DNA from 4 places in the Actinomadura sp. NPDC048021 genome. Region 4 is predicted to be linked to each of the others. Evidence: riboswitches for the same ligand, from Rfam matches in the RefSeq annotation. Region 4 holds a riboswitch; each other region holds the start of a gene.
What was found. Region 4 has a riboswitch for cyclic di-AMP ahead of AB0C87_RS08130 (NlpC/P60 family protein). Riboswitches for the same ligand answer to the same signal wherever they lie in the genome.
Positions count from the first base shown of each region.

Region 1: linked by a shared signal. The riboswitch ahead of AB0C87_RS15255 (CHAP domain-containing protein) and the one ahead of AB0C87_RS08130 (NlpC/P60 family protein) in region 4 are both predicted to bind cyclic di-AMP.
Region 2: linked by a shared signal. The riboswitch ahead of AB0C87_RS40175 (CHAP domain-containing protein) and the one ahead of AB0C87_RS08130 (NlpC/P60 family protein) in region 4 are both predicted to bind cyclic di-AMP.
Region 3: linked by a shared signal. The riboswitch ahead of AB0C87_RS22100 (CHAP domain-containing protein) and the one ahead of AB0C87_RS08130 (NlpC/P60 family protein) in region 4 are both predicted to bind cyclic di-AMP.

Region 1 covers NZ_JBEZJQ010000008.1:79,476-83,678, reverse strand. The annotation lists gene AB0C87_RS15265 (haloacid dehalogenase type II) at 1-497, opposite strand, end outside; gene AB0C87_RS15260 (hypothetical protein) at 634-1,356, opposite strand; gene AB0C87_RS15255 (CHAP domain-containing protein) at 1,549-2,226, opposite strand; cyclic di-AMP (ydaO/yuaA leader) riboswitch at 2,241-2,391, opposite strand; gene AB0C87_RS15250 (DsbA family protein) at 2,725-3,351, opposite strand; gene AB0C87_RS15245 (TetR/AcrR family transcriptional regulator) at 3,465-4,064, shown strand; gene AB0C87_RS15240 (LysE family translocator) at 4,160-4,203, opposite strand, start outside.
Region 2 covers NZ_JBEZJQ010000040.1:48,932-53,134, reverse strand. The annotation lists gene AB0C87_RS40180 (CDP-glycerol glycerophosphotransferase family protein) at 1-762, opposite strand, end outside; gene AB0C87_RS40175 (CHAP domain-containing protein) at 967-1,734, opposite strand; cyclic di-AMP (ydaO/yuaA leader) riboswitch at 1,746-1,899, opposite strand; gene AB0C87_RS40170 (SpoIIE family protein phosphatase) at 2,368-4,203, opposite strand, start outside.
Region 3 covers NZ_JBEZJQ010000013.1:19,223-23,425, forward strand. The annotation lists gene AB0C87_RS22095 (NlpC/P60 family protein) at 156-1,109, shown strand; cyclic di-AMP (ydaO/yuaA leader) riboswitch at 1,605-1,803, shown strand; cyclic di-AMP (ydaO/yuaA leader) riboswitch at 1,956-2,095, shown strand; gene AB0C87_RS22100 (CHAP domain-containing protein) at 2,105-2,938, shown strand; gene AB0C87_RS22105 (hypothetical protein) at 2,978-4,203, shown strand, end outside.
Region 4 covers NZ_JBEZJQ010000003.1:498,128-502,330, reverse strand. The annotation lists gene AB0C87_RS08145 (RDD family protein) at 1-482, opposite strand, end outside; gene AB0C87_RS08140 (RDD family protein) at 490-1,305, opposite strand; gene AB0C87_RS08135 (amino-acid N-acetyltransferase) at 1,311-1,838, opposite strand; cyclic di-AMP (ydaO/yuaA leader) riboswitch at 2,103-2,310, shown strand; gene AB0C87_RS08130 (NlpC/P60 family protein) at 2,314-3,309, shown strand; gene AB0C87_RS08125 (LuxR C-terminal-related transcriptional regulator) at 3,613-3,843, opposite strand.

The DNA of each region.
Region 1 (4,203 bases), on a different contig from region 4:
GCCTCCGGCTCGGGCTTGTACGTGCGGGCGAGCTCCGCCGACAGGATGCAGTCGAACGGCAGCCCCGCCCCCTTGACCAGGTGCGTCAGCAGGGCGAACCCGCCGTTGGACAGCGCCGCCACCACGCGGCTCTCCCTCAGGCGTGCCAGGCCGTCCACCGAGTCGTCCCACGCGGGCAGGCGATGCCAGGCCCGGACGAGCCGCCGCCGTGCGGTCTCGTCGAAGGCGTCAGCAACGCCGTGCAGCTCCAGCAGCTCGTCCAGCGACTCCCGGTGCAGCGTGTCGAGGTACACCCACTCCCGCTCTCCGCTGCTGACCCGCTGCATGGACGGGAGGTACCGCTCACGCCATTCGTCGGCGAAGGCCTCGCCCTCCAACGCGACACCGCACTCCGCAGCGATCGCCGCCACCTGGCCGGCGACCCCTGTCCGCCAGTCGACGGTCGTCCCGAAGATGTCGCAGGTCACTACCTGGATCGCTCTGACGTCTAATCCCACTGGCACTCCCTCGCCCAGGAGCGCCCGGCTGGCGCCCCACCCCAGTCCTACCCCGGACGTGACAGACCCCGCCCTCGTCCGAAGACGGGAGCGGGGTCCGTGGTGAGGCCAGGAGGGGTCACCCGGTCGGGCCTGATCAGCCGAGGGGCTTCGGGGCGCCCTTCTTGCCGGCGCCGTGGCCCCAGGACAGGATCTCGTACTTGACGCCCTTCAGGTGGCCCGCCGAGGTGCCCGTGTCGTACTTGCTCCGCGGCTTCTTGCCGTCCACCAGGTGGCGGAAGGTGTAGGTGTCGAGGTCGAGCATGACGCCGCGGTGCGACGGCTCGCCCGGCCCGCGGTCCCCGACGAAGCCGGTGACGCTGCGCCCCTTGTAGGTGACCTTCACCTTGGTGTGCATGGGCCAGCTCGGGCTGGCGAACAGGCCCTTCTGCATCGGCTTGCCGCCCGCCGGGGCGCCCGTGTCGCCGTTCACGCCCGAGCCGTCGTCCCAGAAGTAGGACGCCTTGGTGCTGCCCGACAGGACGGCGTGGCGCTTCGGTGCGACCTTGGCGGTGCCGTGGTGGGTGGCCTTCGCGGCGGGCTGCCCCACCTGCTTCCCGGTCACCTGCTTTCCGGTCATCTGCTTTCCGGTGACCGGCTGTCCGGTCACCTTGTGCCCGCTCAGCTGTTGTCCGGTGACCAGCTGTCCGGTCATCTTGTGGCCGGTGACCTGCTGCCCGGCCACCTGCTGTCCGATGACCTTGTGCGACATCGGCTCGTCGGCCTGGGCCCCGTGGGAGGTCCCGGCCGCCACGCCCGCGGCCAGCAGGCCCGCGAGAGCGGTACCGATCAGGGCGGTGTCGATGGCTCGCTTCTGCATGTTCATCCTTTGCTCGGTGGTCCGGGGCGCCGGGTCACGGCTTCGGCTAGTCGGGGGCTCGCCGTTCGGGCATGACGGATCCGGCGCACGGCACGTGGGCGTGCTCGCGACGTGGGTGTGATCGCGGAGGGATGGAGAAGGGGGAGGCACCACTGGACGGTGCGGGGCAACGGGCCGCTCAGCGGCCCTGGCTCACCGGTACTGGGGGTAGCCGTAGCCGGCGACGGTGGACGTGTCGCGGACCTTCTTCTTCACCGCGTCACCGGTGTTGCCCTCGATGGTGTTGATGGTGCCGTCGTGGTTGTCCTTGACGACGATGCCGACGTGCTCGACACCCTTGATGCCCCCGCCGTTCCAGGCGAAGAAGACCACGGCGCCGGGCTTCGGGGTCTGGCCGAAGCGGCCGGTCTTCTTGAACCACTTGGCGTGGCTGACGGTGTAGGCGTCGGCGCCCATGCCCTTGGTGCCGGTGTGCTGGCCCAGCCAGGACACGAACATGTCGCACCAGGACTGGCCCTTGTAGACCGAGGCGCTCTTGGAACCGATGCGGTGGGCGTTCTGCTCGCCCAGCGGCGAGCCGACGTACCAGTCGTTGAACTTGCTGTTGCCCGAGGCGTCCTCGTGGGTGCCGATCTGCGTGCGGGCGAGCTTGATGACGTCCTGCGCGGAGGCGCCGGCGGTGGCGGTCTTCGCGCCGTTGGCGCCGGCCTGGGGCGCGGCGGCGACGTGCGCGGTGTTCGCGGGCTTGGTGTCCGCATGGGCGGACGGGGCCAGGGAGGCGAAGCCGAAAGCGCTCGCCAGGGAGAGGACGGCTCCGGCGGCGAAGCGGGTGCCCATGCGCTTGGTCAGGTCGAAAGTACGAGCGGTCATGCGAAGGTTCTCCTGAGGTCTTCCAGTCCGCCTACCGGGTTAGCTGTCGGGTTCGGGCATGGAAGTGGCCCTACCGCGACCCCGCGCAAGGCGGGAGTGCGGATTCACCCCGGTGTTTCGGTGGGTCCCCGGCTCCGCTCGGCCAGTGATCGGCGCTCTGCGGACTCGGCGGCGGACGTGCCTTGATCGGCCGTCCTGATGATCAGGGACTCGATGCGCCCGTCACGATCTGGTCGGGCGCTCCGGACGGGCTTTCCCGTCGGTCACACACCCACAACAGGTTCAAGCGGCCCCATATTTCGTCAAGCACACCCCAAAGACGCCGCTGACCTGTAAAGACTCCCCAAAGCGCCCTCAACGCAAGGGCTGCGGTCCAGTCAAGTCGGCCCAAGATTTCTGGTCGCCACCTCGCCCCAGCGGGAGACGATCACCCCCGAGCGCGCCCCCACCCGCGGGCTGGTCATCAAGGTGCCCAAGTTCACGACCGACCAGGACGCGTCATAGTCGCACCGGAGCCGGGCGCGGATGCGTGGTCCTGCTGGAGCGCCGGCGCGGTGAGTCGGCCCTCATCAACTCACCCCTCAGCGCGGCGAGTGACACGGCTCCGACCAGGACCGTCCCGTCGGGAAACCGGAAGACCGGCACTCGCGGGCCGGACACGCGAGCGGACCGAGCCGGTTCCGCGTGGGGCCGCTCGCCGTCCCACCTGACGCCGGTCGCGGACGCCAAGCCCCGCAGCACGTTGACGTCGCCGATGTCCAGACCGTCACTGAAGTAGGCGCGGTAAAGACGGGCGGTCATGTCCTCGGCGGTGCCGTGCGCGGCCGCCAGCGCGATGAGCCGGTGGGCGTCGGCCGTGCGGGCGGGCACGATCCGGTCGAGGTTCACCACCAGGCCGTCGACCGCCGCCGCCCGTGCGATCTGCTCGACCCGCGCGGTGAGCGCGAGAGGGAAATGGCCACGGCTCGGCGGCGGTTCCGCCGCGGAGCCCGCGGTCTGGTACGGCCTGAAGACGACCTCCAGTTCGCCGCCACCCGCACGGTGCTCCTCGGCGGCCCGCTGGAAGCGGGCGTAGCCGAGCGCCGACCAGACGCAGGCGATGTCGTGGGTGAACTCAACTTTCATGGGTTCGTCCTTCGATGGCGGCACGGATCGTTCCGTGCCGCCTCAGCATGCCCGCCGCCGCTCGCCGCGTCAATACGGAACGTTCCGTGCCGCCTGAGGGCTATGCTGTCCCCATGTCACCCAGACGTCCTGAGCGCCGAAGCGAAGAGGCCGCCAACGCCGTCATCAAGGCCGCCATGGACCTGTGCCAGGAGGTCGGGTACCGCAAGGTCAGCATCGAGGGCATCGCCGCCCGCGCCGGCGTCGGCAAGAACACGATCTACCGCTGGTGGCCGTCCAAGGCGGCCGTGCTGCTGGACGGCCTGCTGTCCACCTGGAAGATGGACGCGACCTTCCCCGACACCGGTGACTTCGTCGCGGACATCAAGACGCAGATGGCGGCGGCCTCGCGCATCCTCGGCGACCCGCACGTCTTCCCGCACTACCGCGCACTGATCGGCGAGGCCCAGCACGACCCGGACCTCCACCAGGCCTTGTGGGACAACTTCATCGGTCACCTGGCGGGCGCCGCGGCCGACCGCATCCGCGTAGCGCAGCGCAAGGGCCAGGTCCGCGCCGACGCCGACCCGGTCCTCGTCACCGAACTGCTCTACGGCGCCGCCTACTACCGCCGCCTGCTCACCCCGCGCACGGCCGACGCCGAGCACGTCAACGCCATCGTCGACCTCGCAATGACCGGCCTCGCCCCACCGGCCGACACCTCCACTCAGTAGCACGCCTCACCGCTTCTGGGCGCCCCTACAAATGCCGCCGCGCAGGTGCTCACGGTTTACGGCGGGCGAGCAGGGCCTGCAGATCTGACCGGCCCTCAGACACCTACTGCCACCGCGGCGCCCAGCGCCAGCAGGACGG
Region 2 (4,203 bases), on a different contig from region 4:
CAGCGCGAAGAGCATGTCGATGCGGCGGTGGATCTCCAGCCGGTCGGTGAAGTTCGCCAGGTCGGCGCGCCGGTTGGAGATCGACGGCGCCCGCGTCCGCTCCTTGACCAGCCAGTTGTAGACGCGGTGCGGGATCAGGGCGGTCCGCCCCGCCTCCAGGTAGGCCTCGGCGGTGAACAGCAGGTCCTCGTAGTGCAGCCGCTCGACGAACCGCAGGCCGTGCTCCTCCAGGAAGCCGCGGCGGTAGGCCTTGTTGGTCGAGAGGGTGTCGTAGAGAAGATCGGGTCTCTCGCTCAGCGACCCGTAGACCGCGCTGTGCCGGTAGAGCCACGGGTACCAGGGGCGGATCCGCCCTTTGGCGCCCTCGGGCAGGTCGAGGAAGATCCGGTCGCAGAGCCCCGAGACCACGTCGGCGCCGGTGTCCTCGGCGGCGGCGAGGAGGTTGAGGCAGGCGTGCCGGTCCAGCAGGTCGTCGCTGTCGAGGAACATCACGTACCGGCCGGTGGACTCCTCGATCCCGGTGTTGCGGGGACGGCCGCAGCCGCCGGAGTTGGCCGGCAGGTGGACGGCCCGGACCCGCCCCGGATGGGCCGCGGCGAGCCGGTCGGCGGCCTCGCCCGTCCCGTCGGTGCTCGCGTCGTCGACGATCACCGTCTCGACGCCGCCCAGCGACTGCGCCAGCGTCGAGGCCACCGCCCGCGGAAGCCTGCGGGCGTCGTTGTAGGCGATCACCACCACGCTGACATCCGGGCGCACCGCCATGGGCATCCCCCTCCGCAGACTCCGGCGTGCTGGATTCCTTTCCAGGAACTCCGCACTGAGGTCCAAGAGGGATCAAAGGCTGTCAACGCTTAGCATTACCCACCGTCACCGGAGGGTTTGGGCACAACACCCGGAACGCCAGAAGGCGCCCGGCCTGAGGCCGGGCGCCTTCGCGAGGCGCGCACCTTCTCGGGACGCGTCGGATCAGCGGGCGTAGTCGGGGTAGCCGTAGCCGACGACCTGCGACTTCTCGCGGACCTTCTTCTGCACCGCGTTGTCGGTGTTGCCCTCGACGGTGGTGATGCTGCCGTCGCCGTTGTCCTTGACGACGATGCCGACGTGGTCGATGTCACCGATGCCGGCCTTGGAGCCGTCCTGCCAGTCGAAGAACACCACGGCGCCCGGCCTGGCCTTGTGGCCCCAGCGGTCGGTCTGCTTGAACCAGCTGGCGTGCTGGACGGTGTAGGCGTCCCAGCCCATGTTCTTGACGCCGGTCTGGGCGCCGAGCCAGGAGACGAACATGTTGCACCACTGGGCGCCGTTGTACTCCTTGACCGAGAAGCCGCCGTCGCGCTTGGCGGTGGCCTTCGCGTGCGGAGTCGAGATGTACCACTTGTGGTACTTGGTCTGACCGCCCTTGCCCTCGTGGACGCCGACCTGCGACTCCGCGAGCTTGATCACTTCGGCGGGCTTGACCGCGTGCGGGGGGACCTTGAAGCCCTCGCGCCGCGCCTCGGCGACGGCGTTCTCGGCCTTCACCGTCTTGGCTTGGGAGGGCTGGTGAGCGGCGGTCCCCTGCTCGGAGACCACCGCCGCCTGGGCGGAGGTCTCGGCGGCCGCGCGGCCGCCGGCGAGGGGGTTGACCACCGAGAGCCCGACCGCGCCCGCCAGGACCGCGCCCACGGCGACGCCGACGGCCTTGTCCTCGGGGGTGAGGCGGTTGAGCGAAAGTCGATCGAAAAGACCGGACATGCAGGGAATCTCCTTGTCTTCCATGGCGCCTACCGGGTTAGCTGACGGATTCGGGCATGGAAGCAGCCCTACGGCGCGACTCTCGGGCGCGCCGATTCACCCCAGAAACGTGGGTCCCCGGCTCCGCTCCGGTCACCGACCGGACGGACTCGGCCTCGCACCGCGGGAGCGGTGCAGGTATACGGATGTTCTCTCTGGCAGATCTTGATGAGGGGGCGCGCGTCGATTGGCGCGCATCGCGTGCGGATACCGCTCCGCGATCCTCGGCCGCGCATGGTGCGGCCGGTGGCAACGCATGGGACGCGCTGCGTGATTCGGGATCGAAGGTACCAACCTTCTCAAGAAAAGCAAACCAGGCATAAAGTAAAGTCTTGCCTGCTCAAAGCCCTCTCAAGAGACTCCCAACACCGGGGCGGCGCCCCCTCTTCCCGATCTTTCTCGAGAGGCGCCCAACCCCTTGCCCGCCTCCCTTACCGAGCCTTCGGGAAAAGGTAAAGAAGATCGAATAGGGGGCGTCGGACGGTCTCCGCCGAGGCGGCCCGCCACCCGGCCGCCCCGCCGGGTGAGGCGCACGTCACACTAGGTGATCTTCGCTGGCCAGGCGTGCCGTCCGTCACCGCGAGGCCCGGACGGTCACTCCACGTAAAGGGCGAACAGCGTGGTGTCGTCCGCCGCCCGGTCGTGCTCCATCCGCGCCAGCACCTCGTCCAGCACCCGGTCGGGACGCGTGGAGGAGTCCCGCAGGATGTGGGTCAGGCGGACGATCCGCTCGTCCAGGTCCGCGTCCCGGCGCTCCACCAGGCCGTCGGTGTAGAGGAAGAGCATGTCGCCCGACGTGAGCCCAGTGGTGATCGTCGTGTACTCCCAGCCGGGCATGGCGCCGAGCATCGGGTCGCGGACCACCTCCAGCGGGGTCGCCCGCCCGTCCCGGACCAGGATCGGCGGCGGATGGCCCGCGCACGTCCACTCCAGGACGTGCCGGGACGGGTCGTAGTGGGCGACGATGGCGGTGCCCGTCGCCGGCGGGTCCATGCCGCCGATCAGCTCGTTCAGCCAGCCGACCAGCCGCCCCGGGCGCTCCCCCGTGCAGGCGAGACCCAGCAGGCCGTTCCGGGTCCGCGCCATCGCCGCCGCCGCCGGCAGCCCGTGCCCGGCCGCGTCCCCGATCGCGAACATCGCCCGCCCGTCCTGGAGGGCCTTGGTCGCGAACCAGTCGCCCCCGATGCGGGCCGTGCTCTCCGCCGCCATGCTGCGGATCGAGGTGCACAGGCCCGGCAGCTGCTCGACCTCGTCCTCGTCCGGCAGGATGGCCCGCCGCAGGGTCACCGCCACGCGCCGCTCCTGGGCCGTCCGCGCCTGCTGGCGCAGCATCTGCCGCCGGGTCTCGGCCAGCGCGCGCTCCACCCCGCGCCGCCGGGTGATGTCCTGCGACACGATGTTGATCGAAACGGGCAGGCCGGACTCGCCCAGCACGGGCTCGGCGAACACCCACAGATGGCGGGGCGTCCCGTCATGGCTGATCACGCGGTGCTCCGCCTCGACCGGTTCACGCCGCGAGAACATGGTCTGGACGGCCTCCTCGACCAGCGGCAGGTCGTCGTCGGCCACGACCTTCGGCAGGTCGTGCGGCATCGGCGGCACCTCGTCGGAAGACAGGCCGTAGTTGGCCAGCATCTGCGGCGTCCAGTCCGCCTCCCCGGTGGCGAGGTCCCACTCCCCGAACCCGATCAGCGCGAGCCGCTCGACCCGCTCCAGCCGCCGCGCGATACGGTCCTCGGCCAGGTGGTACCGCCATGTGACGCAGATACCGGTAGGCACCCGCACGCATCGCACACTCATCCGCGACGAGCGGGACAGGCCCCGCTGAGCCGTCGAATACTGGATCGAGGAACGTTCCAAACGCATCCCGGACTCCAGCACCCCGACGTAGTCGTCGAACAGGCCGCTGAGCACCGCCCCCGGGTCCGTCCGCAGCAGCCGCAGTCCGGTCAGCTCCTCCCGGCCCCGCCCGAACATGTCCTTGGCGACGCCGTTGAGCTCCGCGAAAAGGAAGTCGACCACGCTGCCGTCCGGCCCCCGCACCGGGACCAGGTGGGCCGCCGAGTCGAGCGCCCCCTCCAGCACCGCCGTCGCCGCCGGGTCGTCGGGCACCCCCGCGAGGATCTCCGCGTCCCCCGCGGTGTCCTCGGCCGTCACCCGGCGCAGGACGTCCTCGGCCTCCGACAGGACCGCCTGGCGCTCCGCGGGCACCTCCTCGGCGCGCGGCGCCCTGCGCCCCGCCACCACGGCCCCCACCGGCCCGCCGCCGCCGTCCTTGACCAGCAGCGACGCCGCCTCGGCCATGTCGATGTCCAGATCGCGCGCGAGCCAGATCAGGTGCTGCAGGGCCTCGCCCGGCGGGACGCCGAGACGCCGGGCCAGCACGACCCGCGCCTCCGCCAGCACGGCCCGGTCGCGCGCCGCGCCCCG
Region 3 (4,203 bases), on a different contig from region 4:
CTCGCTAATGTCGTCCGCTGACGTCGTGGACGAGAGGGGCGAAACCGACCGTGGCCAATGATCACATCGGGGCACCGGCGCAGCGGCCTGGCCGCGGGGCGGGCTCTGCGGGCACAGGCCTCCGCCGTCGCCTGGCGGCCGTCGCCGGACTGACCGTGGCGGTCTCCCTGACCTGCTCCCCGGTGGTGGCGCACGCCGAGCCCAAGCCGACCCGGGCGCAGGCCCAGAAGACGCTCGACAAGCTCAACGAGAAGATGGACCAGAAGGTCGAGCAGTTCAACCAGAACCGCGAGAAGCTCAAGGTCGCCAAGAAGAAGTTCGACGCCGCGACCAAGGCGAGCAAGCAGGAGCAGGCCGACTTCGAGGAGCAGCGGTCCAAGATCGCGCAGATGGCGGCCACCGCCTACAAGAACGGTGACTCGGCCGACGTCACCGGCTTCGTCGGCAGCAACGACCCGCAGTCGATCCTCGACCAGGCCGCCGTCTTCTCGCACCTGTCGCACGAGCGGAGCTCCCAGCTCACCCAGTTCCTCGCGACCGCCCAGCGGCTCCGCCGCGAGCAGTCCCAGGCGAAGGCCGCCTACGACGAGGTGAAGTCCAAGCAGGACGAGCTGAAGAAGCAGAAGCAGGACCTCGACAAGCAGGTGCAGAAGCAGAAGGCGCTCGTGCGCCGGCTCGGCGGCGGGAGCACGCCCTCCCGCCCGGGCGGCGGCGGCCCCACGGGCGGCACCTACAACGGCCCGGCGAGCGGCCCGGCCCGCACGGCGCTCAACTTCGCCTACGCGCAGCTCGGCAAGCCCTACTCCTACGGCGCCGAGGGCCCGGACTCCTACGACTGCTCCGGTCTGACCATGAAGGCCTGGGCCGCCGCGGGCGTCAGCATCACCCGCACCACCAACACCCAGTACGCCTACACCAGCTCCAAGCGGGTCGCCTGGAACAACATGCAGCCCGGTGATCTGGTGTTCTTCAGCAACCTCGGCCACGTCGGCCTCTACGTGGGCGGCGGCAAGATGATCCACGCCCCGCACACCGGCGACGTCGTCAAGATCAGCGACATCAGCTCCGGCTACTACAAGAGCAACTTCTACGGCGCCGGGCGCCCCTGACGCACCGCCTGACCCCCTGCTCCACGGGCGTCACGGGACCTCCATCGACAACGGACCAGGCTTGACCTGGTCCGTTGTTGATTTTGGGGGGGTTTGCCTTCTTTTGGGGTTTTGGTACCTTTGCACCACTCACGGCGCCCTCCAGACGCCGTGGACCCGCGGCGCCCACCTGGCGCCCCGGCCCCACGCGGCGCATCCAGCACCCGCGTGACGGCGGCGCGAGCCACGCGCCGCTCCCCCCAGGCGGCACGCCCCACGTGCCGTCCCGCGGCGCCCGAAGGCGCCGCACGGTCTCGTCGCAGACCCGGCCGACCCCGTCCACCGTGCGCACGCCCGCAGCGTGCATGGCGCTGAGCGCGCAGCCGCGGTGGCGTACACGGGGCAGGCCCCGGACGGTCCCCGGAGACGGGCCGCCGTCCGTCCACAACACAAGGCGCCGCTCGTTCGCACGCGGGAGACAGGTCCCGCGCCGGGCCCCATCTCGCCCCCAGGATCGCAGCGGCAGCGCCGAATCCGCCTCAGCGCGGAACCGGGGACCCATCTGCGCCGGAGTCCGGAGGAACTCTCCGGACGGGCATTCCGGCACCCGGGGTGAATCGGCGCGTCTCTCCCGGCAGTCCGGTGAGAGCCGCCGTAGGGCCACTTCCACGCCCGAACCCGTCAGCTAACCCGGTAGGCGTCTGGAAGAGAAGGAGTGAATCCCGCAGCGTTACCTGGGGCGTGGCCGCCACGCGGCCACGCCCCCACCCCCTGCACTCCGCGGGCGTCCACGCCCGCCGAGATTCCCCATTCAGAACCGGCGTGCCCGCCCCCGGGCACGTCACCGCCGAGTCCGCGGACCGCCGTGCCCCGCATGCGCGTCCACCGCGGAACCGGGGACCCACTGCGTCCTTTTCGGGGTGAATCGGCCTGCCTTCGCGGGCCGTAGGGCGGCTTCCACGCCCGAACCCGTCAGCTAACCCGGTAGGCGGCATGGAAGTCGAGGAGATCCCCCCGTGCCACGCGCGCACTGCAAGAAGACCCACGGCAGGCACCGCAAGCCGAACCCCCTGTCCCTGACCTGGCGGACGACCGGCGGCGTGATCGTCGGCGCCGCCGTGCTGGGCACCGCCGCCGCCACCGCGCAGGCGTCGGTCCTGCCGTTCGGCTCCACCCCGGTGAGGGCCGCCGCCGCGGCCGACCTCGCCCCCGGCCTGACGGCGCACGGCGGCCCGCCCGGGCGCCGTGCCGAGGACGAGCGCAAGACGACCGGCTCGAAGGCTCCGGCGAAGAAGGACCAGCCCGAGCAGCCGAAGGCGGAGACCTCCGAGAAGGCCGCCCCGAAGACCGTCGCGAAGTCGCGCCCCACCGCCGCGCAGGCCATCGAGCTCGCCCGCTCGCAGGTCGGCGTCGAGGAGGACGGCGGCGGCGAGACCAAGTTCCAGGACTGGTACATGGCCACGTCCCGCGCGCGGGAGACCCTCGCGCGCGACGGCGGCTCCCTCAGCGGCTACGGCGACGCGAACTGGTGCGACATGTTCGTCTCCTGGGTGGGCGAGCAGATCGGCTTCAGCGACCAGGTCGGCAGCGACGCCTGGACGGTCGCCCACGCCCGCTGGTTCCAGGAGCACGGCCGCTGGGGCAACGAGCCGAGGCCCGGCGCGATCGTGTTCTTCTCGTGGGGCGGCAGTGAGTCCGTCGACGACATCGAGCACGTCGGCATGGTGGTCAAGAAGATCGACGATGGCACGATCGAGACCGTCGAGGGCAACACCGACAACGCCGTCCGGATAAAGGAACGTTCCACAGACGTCGTCGTCGGCTACGGCTACCCGGACTACCGGTCGTGACGGCGCCCCACGCCCCGCGCCCTGCATAGGATCGCGCCCATGGAGGAAGGCCCCGGGCAGGACGCCCCCGTCACGCGGCGCAGGGTCCTCGCCCTCGGCGCGGGCGGGGTCGCCGTCCTCCTCGCCGGAGGCGCCGGCCTGGCGGGCTCGCGCTCCGGCGGCCGGGCGGCGGGCGCCCGTGCTCCCGGCTCCCCGTCCGCCGGGACGTTCAATCCCTCCCTGGCCTCCGCCGTCCTCGCCAATCGCGCCGCGGCCGTCCGCCAAGGCGACCGCATGGCGTTCCTCGCCACGGTGGGCAACGCCCCCGCCGCCTTCCAGGACACCCAGTCCCGCATGTACGGGAATCTCCGGAAGCTTCCCCTGGAAGGCTGGCGGGAGCGCGTCGTCCGCGTCGAGACCGTGGACGGCGAGACCGCCGTCGTCCGCGTCGAGGCGCGCTACAGGCTGCGCGGCTTCGACCGGAGCGACGTGGCCCGCACCCGCTACCTCACGCTGGCCCCGCGGGGCGGGGCGTGGACGATCGTCGGCGACGGGACGTCCCGCGGCCTCGCCGACGACACCGACATCTGGGACTGCGGCCCCCTGACGGTGGTCAGGGGCCGCACGAGCCTGGTCGTCGGCGACGGCGCCGGCCTCGACGGCATCGCCCGGCGGCTGGACGCGGCCGTCCCGGTCGTGACGTCCGTGGTCGGCACGGGGTGGGCGCGGCGGGTCGTCGCGCTCGTCCCCGCCGACGCGACCGTCGCCTCCGCGCTCGCCGGCCCCGGGCAGAGCCTCGGCCAGATCGCCGCGCTCGCCGCCGTCGCCCCGGCCGCCGGGGGCGGTCGCGGCGAGGACCGCGTCATCGTCTCCCCCGGCACCTTCGGCCGCCTCAACGAGCTGGGCCGCGACGTCGTCCTCGCCCACGAGCTGACCCACGTCGCCACCGGCGGCGCCCGCGACGGGCGCACCCCGCTGTGGCTGATCGAGGGCTTCGCGGACTACGTCGGCTACCGGCGCGTCAAGATCAGCACCCGGTCGGCGGCGGGCGAGCTGCGCCGCGAGGTCTCCGCCGGGCGCACGCCCTCCGCGCTGCCCTCCGCCGACGCGTTCGCCGGCGGCTCCCCCCGCCTCTCCCAGGCCTACCAGGAGGCCTGGCTCGCCTGCCGGATGGTCGCCGACCGGTACGGTGAAGCGGCGCTGGTGCGGCTCTACCGGGCCGCCGGGCGCGCCCCGGAGGCCGCGGCGCTGCGCGACGTGCTCGGCCTGACGCGGGAGCGCTTCAC
Region 4 (4,203 bases):
GGAATCGGACGCAGCCCGATCGGCACCGAATAGACGGCGGCCCGCAGAACGCAGCGCAGAACGTCCGGGCGCGTGGACGCGTCCACGACCTCAGCACCGTTGGGAGCGGCGGCCTCCGCAGGCTCGGGGGCCGCCACGGGCACGAAACCCGGCACGGACACGGGAAGGGCCGACACGTCGCCGAGACCGGTGCTCCCGCCCGCTCCGCCGCTCCCCTCTGGCGACGCTTCAGGGGCCTCCTGAGCCGTCGCAGCGACCACCTCGATGCCCGCGACGCGCTTGCCGAGCGTCCGGCCCCAGAGGGCGAGCTGGACCGCCTCGTACAGCAGCATGCATCCGGCCACGGCGGACGGGGCGATGACGTCCGCCGTGTGCCCGGACACTAGTTCGCGGACGACGAGAACGACGGGAACTCCGACGACGAGCGTGTCGACGACGCGTGCCAGGAGCCTCTGCCCCGGCTCGGCGAGCGTTGCCGCCATCGTGGCCTTAGCCCGCGTACTCGGAGTACTCGGAGTCGTCATATCCGACCCGCTCGTCGATGACGAGCGTGCCGGCGAAGCGATCGTGCAGCGACTGGTGCAGAGGCTGATCCCAGATCGCCCACAGGTAGGCCATCAGGGCGCCCGCCCAGACCAGCACCATCCCGTACGCGGCGTAGTCCCACACCATCACCGCCAGGACGAGGAAGAAGAACACGCCGAGCTGGTAACCGACGTGGGTGATCCCGGCACGCCAGACAGCCTGCGTCGTGGTGATCGGGGTGCCCGCGGGCCTCGCCTGAACGACCCCCAGGCCCAGAACACGCTTCCCCAGCGTCCGTCCCCACATGGACAACTGCACGGCCTCATAGATGAACGGCAGCACAGACAGGACACAGAAGAGGGTGAAGATGATGGGCCAGTTCCACACACCGCCCTCGTCCTCCGTCTTGCTGCCCGGCTTGCCCAGACCGAACGCGCCGATCGTCACCGGCAGGACGAGTGCGAACCCGAAGACCGCGACGAGCGCGTTGTCGATGATTCGCGCGCCCGCCCTACGGTGAATGGGCGCCAGCGCCACGTCACCGCCGCCGTCGTAGGAACCGCCGCCGTCGTACGAGCCGTAGTCCTCGTAGGCGGGCTGCTGGTTCCACTGCTGCTGCTGCGTCTGCCACTGCTGCTGGGGCTGCTGTTCCCACTGCTGCTGCGAAGACGGCTGCTGTGGTTGCTGCCACTGAGAACCTTGGTACGGAGGGGGCGGGCCGTAGGAACCCTGCCCCTGCTGGGGCTGGTAAGGCCGCCCGCGGTGGGGGGAATCGCTCATTCGGGTCAGTCCTCCAGGCGAAGCAACATCCGGGTGTTGCCCAACGTATTCGGCTTGACCCGGTCGAGGTCCAAGAACTCTGCCACGCCTTCGTCGTAGGAGCGGAGAAGTTCCTCGTACACCTCTGGCGACACCGGAGTCCCCAGGATCTGCTGGAAGCCGTGGCGAGCGAAGAACTCCACCTCGAAGGTAAGGCAAAACACCCGGCGGACGCCGAGTTCTCGCGCGTTCTCCAGGAGGCGGGTCACGATGCGGTGCCCGATTCCCCGTCCGCCGCATCCCTTGTCCACGGCGACCGAGCGGACCTCCGCGAGGTCCTCCCACATGACATGGAGCGCGCCGCAGCCGATGATCGGCCCGGGCGTCCCGTGCTGCACGTCCTCGGCGACCCAGAACTCCTGGACGTCCTCGTACAGCTTGACCGTCGTCTTCTTCAGCAGGCGACGCCCCGACCCGGCGTACAGGTCGACGAGCCTGCGGATCTCCTGGACGTCGGCGGTACGGGCACGCCGGATCACGACTTCCACAAACAGGCGAGATTATCGAACGCCGCAGCGCACCAGGGCACGCCCTCCCACCCTTCCGCGCCGGGCGGCGCGCGCTACTGACTAGATAAAAGGGGCCAGGTACTGCCAGGGGTCGTCCGAGAGGGGGGCCACAACACCGCGCGCGGGACGCGTCCGCCCGGCGTTCTCCTCGTTCACCGCGCCGCGTGACCTGCGAATTCGCATGTTCTGGTTGGCATCCAATGCGGGGTCCGTTAGTGTCCTGCGCTGACGTCGGCCCACCGCAGGACGGGGGCCGATCCGCCGAGTCCCCCGGGTCGCAACCAGCTGCCCGAGGAGCCGGGGACCCACTTTCGGAGCGTTTCGGGAGATCTCCCTGAGCGACCGAATGCGAGGGGTGAATCCGCGACCGCGGGCGATCGGTTCGCTCACGGGCGCGGACGGGCTGCTCCGGCCCCGACCCGTCAGCTGACCCGGTAGGCGGCTGAGGAGAGGAGTATTCGTGAAGCGATCGCGGCATGCTTCCCTTTCACGCTTCCGGGGGCGCGCGACCATCGTGGTCGGCGCGCTCGCCGTCGTTTCGGCCGCTCCGCACGCGATCGCCCCGCAGACGATCGCCGTCGCGCACGCCGACCCCGAGCCCTCCGCCAAGGAGCTGAGGACGAAGGCGCTCAAGCTCGCCGACCAGCTGGAGCAGCTCACCGAGCAGTACAACGGGCTCAAGGTCAGGCTCGCCCAGTCGCAGCGCGCCGCCAAGGTCGCCACGGAGAACGCCAAGCGGCAGGAGAAGACGCTGGAGACGCTCCGCCAGAAGGTCGGATCCCTCGCGGCGACGAGCTACATGCAGGGCGGCTCCGACCCCACGGTGTCGTTCGTCGCCTCCCAGGACCCCCAGTCCGTCCTCGACCAGGCCGCGACCCTCCACTACTTCGCCAAGCAGGACAGCACCCAGGTGCTCGGGCTGATGCAGGCCATGCAGTCCGCTCAGCGGGCCCGCAAGTCGGCCGAGGCCCGCGCCAAGCAGGTGAAGGAACTGAAGACGCAGCTCGACTCGCAGCGCACGAAGATCACCGACGCCTACGAGAAGATCCGCGGCAAGCTCGTCGACAAGGACCCGACCCAGCTCGCCAAGCTCCCCGTCATCGGCACCGGCAAGGCGGCGCAGGCGCTCCGCTACGCGATGAGCAAGATCGGCCGCCCGTACGTGTGGGGCGCCGCCGGTCCGACCACCTTCGACTGCTCCGGCCTCACGATGTGGGCTTACAAGCAGGTCGGCATCAACCTGCCGCACTACACCGGCAGCCAGTGGAACGCCGGAACGCACGTGTCGCGCAGTGAGCTCCAGCCGGGCGACCTCGTCTTCTTCTACGCCGACCTGCACCACATGGGGATCTACGTCGGCGGCGGCAAGATGCTGCACGCCCCGCACACCGGCGACGTCGTGAAGATCGCCTCCATGGACGGGCGCCCCTTCGCCGGCGGCGTCCGCGTCGCCTAGAACTCCGCCGTCGCGCGACCGGCCAGTCCGGTCAACGCATGGCGTGCCGGCCGACCGCGGTGTCGAGTGACGCATCGCCACGGCGTAGGCCGGTCAGTCTGGTCGTGAGGGATGAAGCCTGCCGGAGATCAGGGCGGGTCAGGTGGCCTGTCAGGCCCGAACGCCGTCCGCGGCGACGCCTCCTGCAGGGACCTACCTGCCAGGGCGCGGGCGCCGCCGCTGCGGGGGTGGACGGAATTCGGATCAACCGCCGTTTCTCCGGGTGACGCTCGCCGTCCCCTGGCGAGCGTCGGGGGTGCCTCGCTAGATGAGCTGCCTCCGGGCCGCCCACACCACGGCCTCGATAGGGGTGTTGACCTCCAGCCGGTCGCAGATCGTCCGCAGCCGGCGCCGCAAGGTCCGAGCGCTCAGTTCCAGCTTGCGTGCCGCCACATCGGCGGTGACACCGCTGGCGATCTGGGCGAGCAGCCGGATCTCTTCCTCGCTCAGCCCGAAATCGTCGGTGCCACGACGTGCGAGTGTGGCTGTTTCCACTCCGTCCTCCCTCGTCCGTGGTGATGACCGCGGGGATGCAGCCGTCCGCTGCACAGGCACGGGTTGGGCCTCGATCTGTACGCGCGTTGGGTTGCCGGGTCCGGACCCTTCCGGACTTAGATCATCGGGTTCCTTTTCTGTCTCGCGCGCTTGGCCGGAGGTGGCCGCGTGGCCGATTGCGGGGGTGTACGGGGGAACTCCGGGTGACGATTCACTCGTTGGCCTGCCGAGAAAGACGGGATGTGATCGCCAGCCATCCGCCCGTCCCCTCTCGCCGCACCCACCGGTCCTCGCGGTGAACGAAGATCGTGAATCGTTTCAAGCTACGCTTCGGCTCGGAACGCTAGGCGGCCGGATCCG